DNA from 2 places in the Bradyrhizobium sp. 76 genome. Region 1 is predicted to be linked to the other one. Evidence: predicted binding sites of a transcription regulator. Region 1 holds the regulator's gene; the other holds the start of a gene.
What was found. Region 1 encodes HrcA, which represses chaperone genes, less so after heat shock. Its sites were predicted from a motif close to GTTAGCACTCNCNNNNNGNGAGTGCTAAC; they were not measured.
Positions count from the first base shown of each region.

Region 2: a site for HrcA is predicted at 2,683-2,711, ahead of groES (co-chaperone GroES). Genes of this name have one in related genera too.

Region 1 covers NZ_JADPIS010000103.1:470,549-475,145, forward strand. The annotation lists gene IVB48_RS28515 (hypothetical protein) at 1-487, shown strand, start outside; gene pncA (bifunctional nicotinamidase/pyrazinamidase) at 633-1,355, shown strand; gene grpE (nucleotide exchange factor GrpE) at 1,397-2,011, opposite strand; gene hrcA (heat-inducible transcriptional repressor HrcA) at 2,107-3,195, opposite strand; gene rph (ribonuclease PH) at 3,377-4,090, shown strand; gene rdgB (RdgB/HAM1 family non-canonical purine NTP pyrophosphatase) at 4,102-4,597, shown strand, end outside.
Region 2 covers NZ_JADPIS010000116.1:30,446-35,042, forward strand. The annotation lists gene IVB48_RS32645 (2-aminoethylphosphonate--pyruvate transaminase) at 1-855, opposite strand, end outside; gene groES (co-chaperone GroES) at 2,755-3,069, shown strand; gene groL (chaperonin GroEL) at 3,155-4,597, shown strand, end outside.

The DNA of each region.
Region 1 (4,597 bases):
CGTCACCCGCAAGCAGGTCTCGGCCGAAGAGCAGATCGCGCTGATGCCGTTCAAGATCACCGATCTCGCCGACTTCAAGGACGTTCGCACGCTGGCGCCGGGCTCGAGCATCATCCTGGCCGACGGCGACGAGAGCTCCGGCTATGAATCGAAGCCGTTCATCATCCTCGGCGTGATTGGCGCCACCCCGCAAGCCGCCGACGACCGCGCCCGCTTCGCCCAGGAGGCGGCGCTCCAGATTCCCGGCGTGCGCGAGTCGCGCGTCACCATGTCCGAGCCGATCCGCATCAGCGGCCAGCAGGGTTTCGAGACCCGGATCGACGGCGTCAGCGGCAAGGACAAGACGCCGGTGACCGTGGTGCAGTGGATCCGCTTCAGCAGCGGCGGCGCCTCGCTGCGCATCATCGCCAGCGCCCCGCGCGAGCAATGGCCGGCCGCCTTCACCCGCTTCCGCGCGGTCCGCGACGGCATCCAGCCGAAGGGCTAGCCCGACACTCATCGTCGTCCCGGCGAAGATATCCGGTCAGCAGCCCAACGACTCACCAAAGCCGGCTGCATTTTCGGGCTTCTGTTCGTATACGAACGGAACTAGGCTCCCCTTCCGTTGAGTTCATCCTGGAGGGAGGCGAATGATGCTGGATCGGCGACAAGTCTTGGCGGCGCTCGCGACGAGCGCGCTCGTGGCGCTCGCGCCAACCGCGATTCTGGCGGCCACATCGATCAAGCCGGACGATGCATCCGCGCTGCTCGTGATCGACGTGCAGAATTGCTTCCTGCCCGGCGGCAGCCTTGCCGTGAAGGAAGGCGAGCAGGTGGTGCCCGTCATCAACAAGATCTCGAAAGCATTTTCGAACGTGGTGATGACGCAAGACTGGCACACGCAAGGCCATGTTTCCTTCGCATCAGTCCACGCCGGCAAGAAGCCGTTCGAGACCGTCGATCTTCCCTACGGCAAGCAGGTGCTGTGGCCCGACCATTGCGTGCAGGGCACCGACGGCGCCGCGCTGTCGAAAGACCTTGCGATCCCGCACGCCGAGCTCATCATCCGCAAGGGTTTTCACAAGGACGTCGACAGCTATTCGGCCTTCCTCGAAGCCGATGGCAAGACCTCGACCGGCCTTGCCGGCTATCTGAAGGGGCGCAAGATCAAGCGCGTCTTCGTCGCGGGGCTGGCGACGGATTTCTGCGTGGCCTGGACCGCGCTCGACGCACGCAAGGCGGGCTTCGAGGTCTATGTGGTGGAAGACGCCTGCCGCGGCATCGACAATCAGGGTTCGCTCGCAAAAGCCTGGGCCGATATGGCCAAGGCCGGCGTGAAGCGGATTCAGTCCGCGGATATCGCGGCGAGCGCGTAAGAGGCGCGACCGAACTGCAAGACCCGCATCCTGAGGATCGATCAGTTCGCCGCGCCGTTCGGCTCGTTGCTGTTGGCGGGCGCGGCCTTGGCGCCGCCCTTGGCGACACCGACCAAGGCAGGACGCAGCACGCGCTCGCCGATGGTGTAGCCGGCCTGCATGACCTGCACGACGGTGCCCGCGGGCACCGATGCATCGGGCACCTCGAACATCGCCTGCTGGAAGTTCGGGTCGAACTTCTGGCCCAGGGGGTCGAACTTCTTCACGCCGTGTTTTTCCAGCGCGCTGAGCAGCGAGCGCTCGGTCAGCTCGACGCCCTCGATCAGCGAGGCGAGGCCAGCATCGGCCGCCGCACGGGCCTCGGCCGGAACGGCATCGAGCGCGCGCTGGAGGTTGTCGGCGATGTCGAGCACGTCGCGGGCAAAGCCCGTGACGCCGTAGAGCTTGGAGTCCGCGACCTCCTTGGCGGTGCGCTTGCGCAGATTCTCCATCTCGGCCAGCGTCCGCAGCATGCGGTCGCGCGCCTCGGCGACTTCCTTCTGCAGAAGCTCGACCGAGCCCGGCTCGGGATCGTCGGGCATGATGTAGGGTTTTGACACCACGGGCTCGCCGGCCGCAGCACTCGTGTCTTCGGGTTGCCGGTCTCGATCGGTCATCGGCTCTCTTTTCGCATTCATCTCAGGGGGTTTCTGGCCCGGATATCGTGCTTCGGGCGCCGAAAATCAAGCGCCCGTGATCGGGGAGACGCCGGTCAGCCCCCCAGGAGCCGGCTGACGATGCGGGCAGCGTAGTCCACGGTCGGGATCACGCGGGCATAATTCAGCCGCGTCGGCCCGATCACACCCAAAACGCCGACGATATGGCCAGCGGCATCCCGATAGGGCGAGATGATGGTGGACGAGCCCGACAGCGAGAACAGCTTGTTCTCACTGCCGATGAAGATCCGCACGCCTTCCGCGGTCTCGGCCCGCCCGAGCAGGTCGATGACCCCGCGCTTGGTCTCGAGATCGTCGAACAGCAGGCGAACGCGCTCGAGATCCTCCAGCGCATGCAAATCCTCGAGCAGATTGGCGTGGCCGCGGACGATGAGCTGCCGATCCTCGTTCTCGCCGCCCGACCAGCTGGCAATCCCGGCCGAGATCACCTTATGCGTCAGCTGATCGAGCTCGGTGCGCGCCTCTCCGAGCGCGGTCTCGAGCTCCAGCCGCGCCTCGGCCAGGGTCCGGCCCCGGATCCGCGCATTGAGGAAGTTGCCGGCTTCGGTCAACGCCGAGGATGGAACTCCCGGCGGCAGCGTCAAGACGCGGTTTTCGACCTGCCCGTCCTCGCCGACCAGGATCACCAATGCCTTTTCCGGTTCCAAGCGGACGAATTCGATATGTTTCAGCCGCGCATTGGATTTCGGCGTCAGCACGACCGCGGCAGCGCGGGTCAGGCCGGAGAGCCGCGTCAATGCCTCCTCGAGCGCAGCCTCCACCGATTGCGCGTGGCCGACGGAGGTCAACTGGCTCTGGATCGCCTGCCGTTCACTGTCATTGAGGTCGCCGACCTGCATCAGGGCATCGACGAAGAAGCGCAGGCCGAGTTCCGTCGGCAGCCGGCCGGCGGAGGTGTGCGGGGCGTAGATCAGGCCGAGCTGTTCCAGGTCGGCCATGACGTTGCGGACTGAAGCGGGCGACAGCGGCATGGCGATCAGGCGCGAAATATTGCGCGAGCCCACCGGCTCACCGGTCGCGAGGTAGCTTTCGACGATTTGGCGAAAGATGTCGCGGGAACGCTCGTTGAGCTGGGCGAGGCCCGCGCGCGGCGCGATCAAATGGATCGGATCGTGATGGGCCACAGACCGTAACTCCTCTCAGATACAGGTAATTTGTCTATCCTTGGGGCTTCTGACAAGCGTGGCGTTCGCGGATTGAAAATCGGGGGTGAATAAGGCCTCGATCTTCCCCCTTGCCGCCCACCCTCACCCCCCCTACAAGCACCGCCAACAGCCCTTTTCCGAGAGTTTTGGAGGATTTCCCATGCGGCCAAGCCGCCGTGCGCCCGACGAATTGCGCCCCGTGACGCTGGAGCGCGGCGTGGTCAAATATGCGGAAGGCTCGTGCCTGGTGAAATTCGGCGACACCCACGTGCTGGTCACCGCCACGCTGGAAGACCGCCTGCCGCCGTGGCTCAAGGGCCAGGGCCGTGGCTGGGTCACCGCCGAATACGGCATGCTGCCGCGCGCGACCTCCGAACGCACCCGCCGCGAGGCCTCCGCAGGAAAGCAGAGCGGCCGCACCGTGGAAATTCAGCGCCTGATCGGCCGCTCGCTTCGCACTATCATCAATCTCGAAGCGCTCGGTGAGCGCCAGATCACGGTCGATTGCGACGTGCTCCAGGCCGATGGCGGCACCCGCACGGCCTCGATCACCGGCGCCTGGGTCGCCCTCGCCGATTGCATCACCTGGATGAAGGCGCGCAACATGGTCAAAGCCAATGTGTTGCGCGACAACGTCGCCGCGATCTCCTGCGGCATCTACAAGGGCACGCCCGTGCTCGACCTCGACTATGCCGAGGACTCCGAAGCCGACACCGACGCCAACTTCGTCATGACGGGCGATGGCCGCATCATCGAGGTCCAGGGCACCGCGGAACGCGAGCCGTTCACGGAAGCCGAGTTCCTGGCGCTGATGGCGCTGGCGCGCAAGGGCGTGGCGCGTCTGGTGGACTTGCAGAAACTGGCGGTAGCGTAGTCAATAGGCCGATGCATCGCCGAATCACCGGAAAGCTCGTCATCGCGACCCATAATCCCGGCAAGCTCGCCGAGATGAAGGAGCTGCTCGCGCCTTACGGCATCGAGGCGGTGTCGGCCGGCGAATTAGGCCTTCCGGAGCCGGAAGAGACCGGAAACGATTTCCGCAGCAACGCCGCGATCAAGGCGATCGCGGCAGCGCGGGCGACCAAGCTGCCGTCCTTCGCCGATGATTCCGGCATCGTGGTCGACGCGCTCGACGGCGCGCCCGGCATCTACTCGGCGCGCTGGGCCGGGCCGAACAAGGATTTTGCCGCGGCGATGGCGCAGATCGAACGGCTGTTGCAGGAGCGCGGCGCGACCACGCCCGCCAAGCGCAAGGCGCACTTCGTGTCCGCGCTTTGCGTTGCATGGCCCGACGATCATCTCGAAGAGGTCGAGGCGCGCGTCGACGGCACGCTGGTGTGGCCGCCGCGCGGCACCGCCGGCTTCGGCTACGACCCGATGT
Region 2 (4,597 bases), on a different contig from region 1:
TGGGGACGCCACTCCTTCCAGCTCTTTTATGACGCTGCCTCTTATCTTCTCATACCTGCGGCGCCTGGCATCAATGCCTTCGATGCTCAGGACCTCCAATGCCTTTGTGACTGCCTGCACGATATGCGTTGGTGGGGTCGATCGCCATTCACCAGTGCGCTCAAGCGAGCGCCATTGATCTCTCACGTCGAGCACAAACGATCTTGGCTCTTGAACTGCATTCTCAAGAAGCTCGCGAGAGGCAATAACGAAAGCCAGCCCTGGCGGACCTTCGACGCACTTGTTGCTCGACGTAACCAAGACGTCTGGCCCGCCTCGGCCTAGGTCGATGTCGACGCCGCCGAAAGAACTCATTGCGTCGACGATAGTCTTTACACCACGCTGCCTTGCTCCTTCTATGATCGCTTCGAGCGGATTCACAATCCCGGTCGTAGTCTCGCAGTGGACCAAGCATACGTGCGTGATACCTGGATCTCGGTTCAAACGCTCGATGACTTCCTCGGGGTCCAACGGTTCGGTGGCTCCCTTGATAAGATTCACCGCTTGGACGCCCCACAGCCGCAGAATTTTGAGAATGCGCTCGCCATAAATGCCGTTTATGCAAACAAGCGGCCGGTCGGTCTGGGCGACAAATGAAGAGAGAGCAGCTTCCATTCCAAAGGAGCCGCCACCCTGGATAGGAACGACCGAATAGCCTTCCGCATTGCCCGACACATTGAGCATCAGCTGCCTCATGCGAGCGGTCACTTTCTTGAACTCGCAATCGCGCGATGCGAGGTCGAGTTGCATCTCGGCCTTCACTGCCGACGATAACGACATTGGCCCAGGCGTCAGCAAAGCACGTTGTGTTGTCACACTACCTCCGGTTAGTTGTCTCGTCACACGATCCCCTTATGTAGTGCCCATCGCAGTTCGACAGAGTCACACGATGTGTTTCGCGTGAAGACGACCGAAACCCGAATGAACGAGACCCTTGAGCCTAGTCGCGGATTCCGGAACGATCTGCGTAAAGCCCGCAGATGTCCGGTACCGCACCACGTAGCCGTTCGCAGTTGCCACGAAGCATCAGCTTCCTTCTGGCATTGAGATGCAGGCTTGAGGGCCACCATCTTGCGTCGCTCACAGGCAAGTCAGCCGCTCTACTTACGTGCGAGCGGCGTCTTACGATCCGACGGTGAGCCAAGCGCATCTGTCAGACGCGCGTTGCTATGACCCAGAGACAGGGGAGCTTCACGACAGTCGTCGATGACCGGGCTCGCCTTCCGTGAGCCTAGGATTGGGACATTCGCACTCTATGTTACTCGTTGGGACGGCTTCGGGTGCTGAAGTCTGTCACCGCCCATTTCGACAGGTTACATCTTGACGTAAGGTGCGATTCAAGCCCCTCCGATAACTTATCGTGCGAAACTTTTCGGACGATGCGGCTGTGTCGCATGTAATCCGAGGCGCCACAGTATGTGCACGATGTCCAAGATGAATCCCATCAAGCTCCAAACTTAAAGACGCGCTCGACGCACAAGGCAGGCAAATGACCGCTGGGGCTTCTTGAAGGAGAGCGCTTGTCGTGACCGCAGGTATAAGAGCCGCCCGACTGCGTCGTTAGGGCCCGCAATATCATATCCACTTCACGCCGACTAAATCCGCAGACCAGACGGCTCTGCCACAAGGCCTGGCGGACCTGGGGCGAACTTAGATCACCTGACTAGTTTCGGAGTCCGTATCCCTCCGGCGGCGCCGGCGGCGGCCGTGTTGTGTAGTTTGAGAGGCGGCCGAGTATTTGATCTTAAGTCTAGCTTTGAGGTCACGTAGCGATAGGGCGCCGAACGTCGGTGGCGACGGAGCTGCGACGAGCAGGTTCGCCATTTGCAGGCTGACGAGACGGTCTGCGGCCTCGCGCGCCGGTACGCGGTGGCTTACAGCCTGCTGTTCACCAGGCCGACAAGCGCACCAGGGGCGACCGGGCGGAGATTTTGTGCCAGCTCTTGTTCCTGTCGAGATCACACCTACGCTGGCTCCGGTATTGATCAGCACGCCGCCACCGGCGTCTTCACAGCTCGCCCATCGCTTCAGGATTTAGTTGAACGCGTCGACCAGGCCATGGTCGCGGGACAGTTCGGCGAGCTGTTCGCGCATATAGAGCTGTCGCGATGCGGGCAGAGGTCCTTTCGCGCAAACCGGGACATCGGCGCGCTCGCTGTCTGGAGCACGGGCGATCCGTCCAGCAGCCTTCGCCGCGCAAAGGTGATCTGAAACTGGACCAGGTGCCGAACGATCTGAGCACATTTCTGCGCTAGCTCTCGCAGCCGGCGTTGCCTCGCCTCGAGTTGCTGAGTATCGGATCATCGATCAAGCGGAGCGATACCCCCCAATTCGCGACCTCTGCGTCAGGTTCTAAACGCATCCCAATCTTAGAACGAAGTCAGCCGACGATCCGCACTTGAACCGGCACCAGATCGGCGGGCCTTTACCAGCTCGAATTTAGGGCAGAGGAATTGAACTGTTAGGCTACATCGGGCTGAGAGACAGAGCCGTACGACTCAATCAGAAGAAGGTCGGGTGCTCGGCGGCAAGCGGACAAAGTGATCTGGGGCAGCCCCCACAGAGATCCCGCGCGCCCACCGGATTTTTCCTGCTACAAACACTTGTTCCCCAAAAAATCGGTCCTATTTCAGCTGCGCCTGCATTGGCACTCGCCGGCCACGATTGCTAGCAATCGGGAAATCTTCAACTGAAGTAAATGCTTAGGAGATCTGCATGGAATTCCGTCCGCTTCACGACCGCGTCGTGGTCAAGCGCATTGACGCAGAAGAAAAGACCGCTGGCGGCATCATCATTCCGGACACTGCCAAGGAAAAGCCTTCGCAAGGTGAAGTCATCGCCGTCGGCCCCGGCGGCCGCGACGAGAGCGGCAAGCTGATCCCGATCGACGTCCTGGTCGGCGACCGCGTCCTGTTCGGCAAGTGGTCAGGCACCGAGGTCAAGATCGACGGCCAGGAGCTGTTGATCATGAAAGAGAGCGACATCCTGGGCGTTCTCACCGACGTGTCCGCCAAGAAGAAGGCCGCCTAAACCATCGCTCGCACCGCTCATCCTGAGGAGCGCCTGCTGGGCGTCGCCAAGGGTGAGACCAAGTAAAACATTCAGGAAAACTCACATGTCAGCTAAAGAAGTCAAATTCGGCGTCGATGCACGCGACAAGATGCTGCGCGGCGTCGACATCCTCGCCAACGCGGTGAAGGTCACGCTCGGCCCGAAGGGCCGCAACGTTGTGCTCGACAAGTCGTTCGGCGCACCCCGCATCACCAAGGACGGCGTCACCGTCGCCAAGGAGATCGAGCTCGAGGACAAGTTCGAGAACATGGGCGCGCAGATGGTGCGCGAAGTCGCCTCCAAGTCCGCCGATGCGGCCGGCGACGGCACCACCACCGCAACCGTTCTCGCGGCTGCGATCGTTCGTGAGGGCGCCAAATCGGTTGCCGCCGGCATGAACCCGATGGATCTGAAGCGCGGTATCGACCTCGCGGTCGAAGCCGTCGTTGCGGACCTCGTCAAGAACTCGAAGAAGGTCACCTCGAACGACGAGATCGCCCAGGTCGGCACCATCTCGGCCAACGGTGACGCGGAGATCGGCAAGTTCCTCGCCGACGCCATGAAGAAGGTCGGCAACGAGGGTGTCATCACCGTCGAGGAAGCCAAGTCGCTCGAGACCGAGCTCGACGTCGTCGAGGGCATGCAGTTCGACCGCGGCTACATCTCGCCCTACTTCGTCACCAACGCCGACAAGATGCGCGTTGAGATGGACGACGCCTACATCCTCATCAACGAGAAGAAGCTCTCCTCGCTGAACGAGCTGCTGCCGCTGCTCGAGGCCGTGGTGCAGACCGGCAAGCCGCTGGTCATCGTCGCCGAGGACGTCGAAGGTGAAGCGCTTGCGACGCTGGTCGTGAACCGTCTCCGTGGCGGCCTGAAGGTTGCGGCCGTCAAGGCTCCGGGCTTCGGTGATCGCCGCAAGGCCATGCTGCAGGACATCGCGATCCTGACCGGCGGCCAGGCGATCTCGGAAGATCTCGGCATCAAGCTCGAGAACGTTACGCTCAACATGCTCGGTCGCGCCAAGAAGGTGATGATCGACAAGGAGAACACCACGATCGTCAACGGCGCCGGCAAGAAGGCCGACATCGAGGCGCGCGTGTCCCAGATAAAGGCGCAGATCGAGGAGACCACCTCGGACTACGACCGTGAGAAGCTCCAGGAGCGTCTTGCCAAGCTCGCAGGCGGCGTCGCGGTGATCCGCGTCGGCGGCGCGACCGAGGTCGAGGTGAAGGAGCGCAAGGATCGCGTTGATGACGCGATGCATGCGACCCGCGCGGCTGTGGAAGAAGGCATTGTCCCGGGCGGCGGCGTCGCCCTGCTCCGTGCCTCCGAGCAGCTCAAGGGTCTGCGCACCAAGAACGACGACCAGAAGACCGGCGTCGAGATCGTCCGCAAGGCGCTCTCCGCGCCCGCTCGCCAGATCGCGATCAACGCCGGTGAAGACGGCTCGGTGATCGTCGGCAAGATCCTGGAGAACAAGACGTATGCTTACGGCTTCGACTCG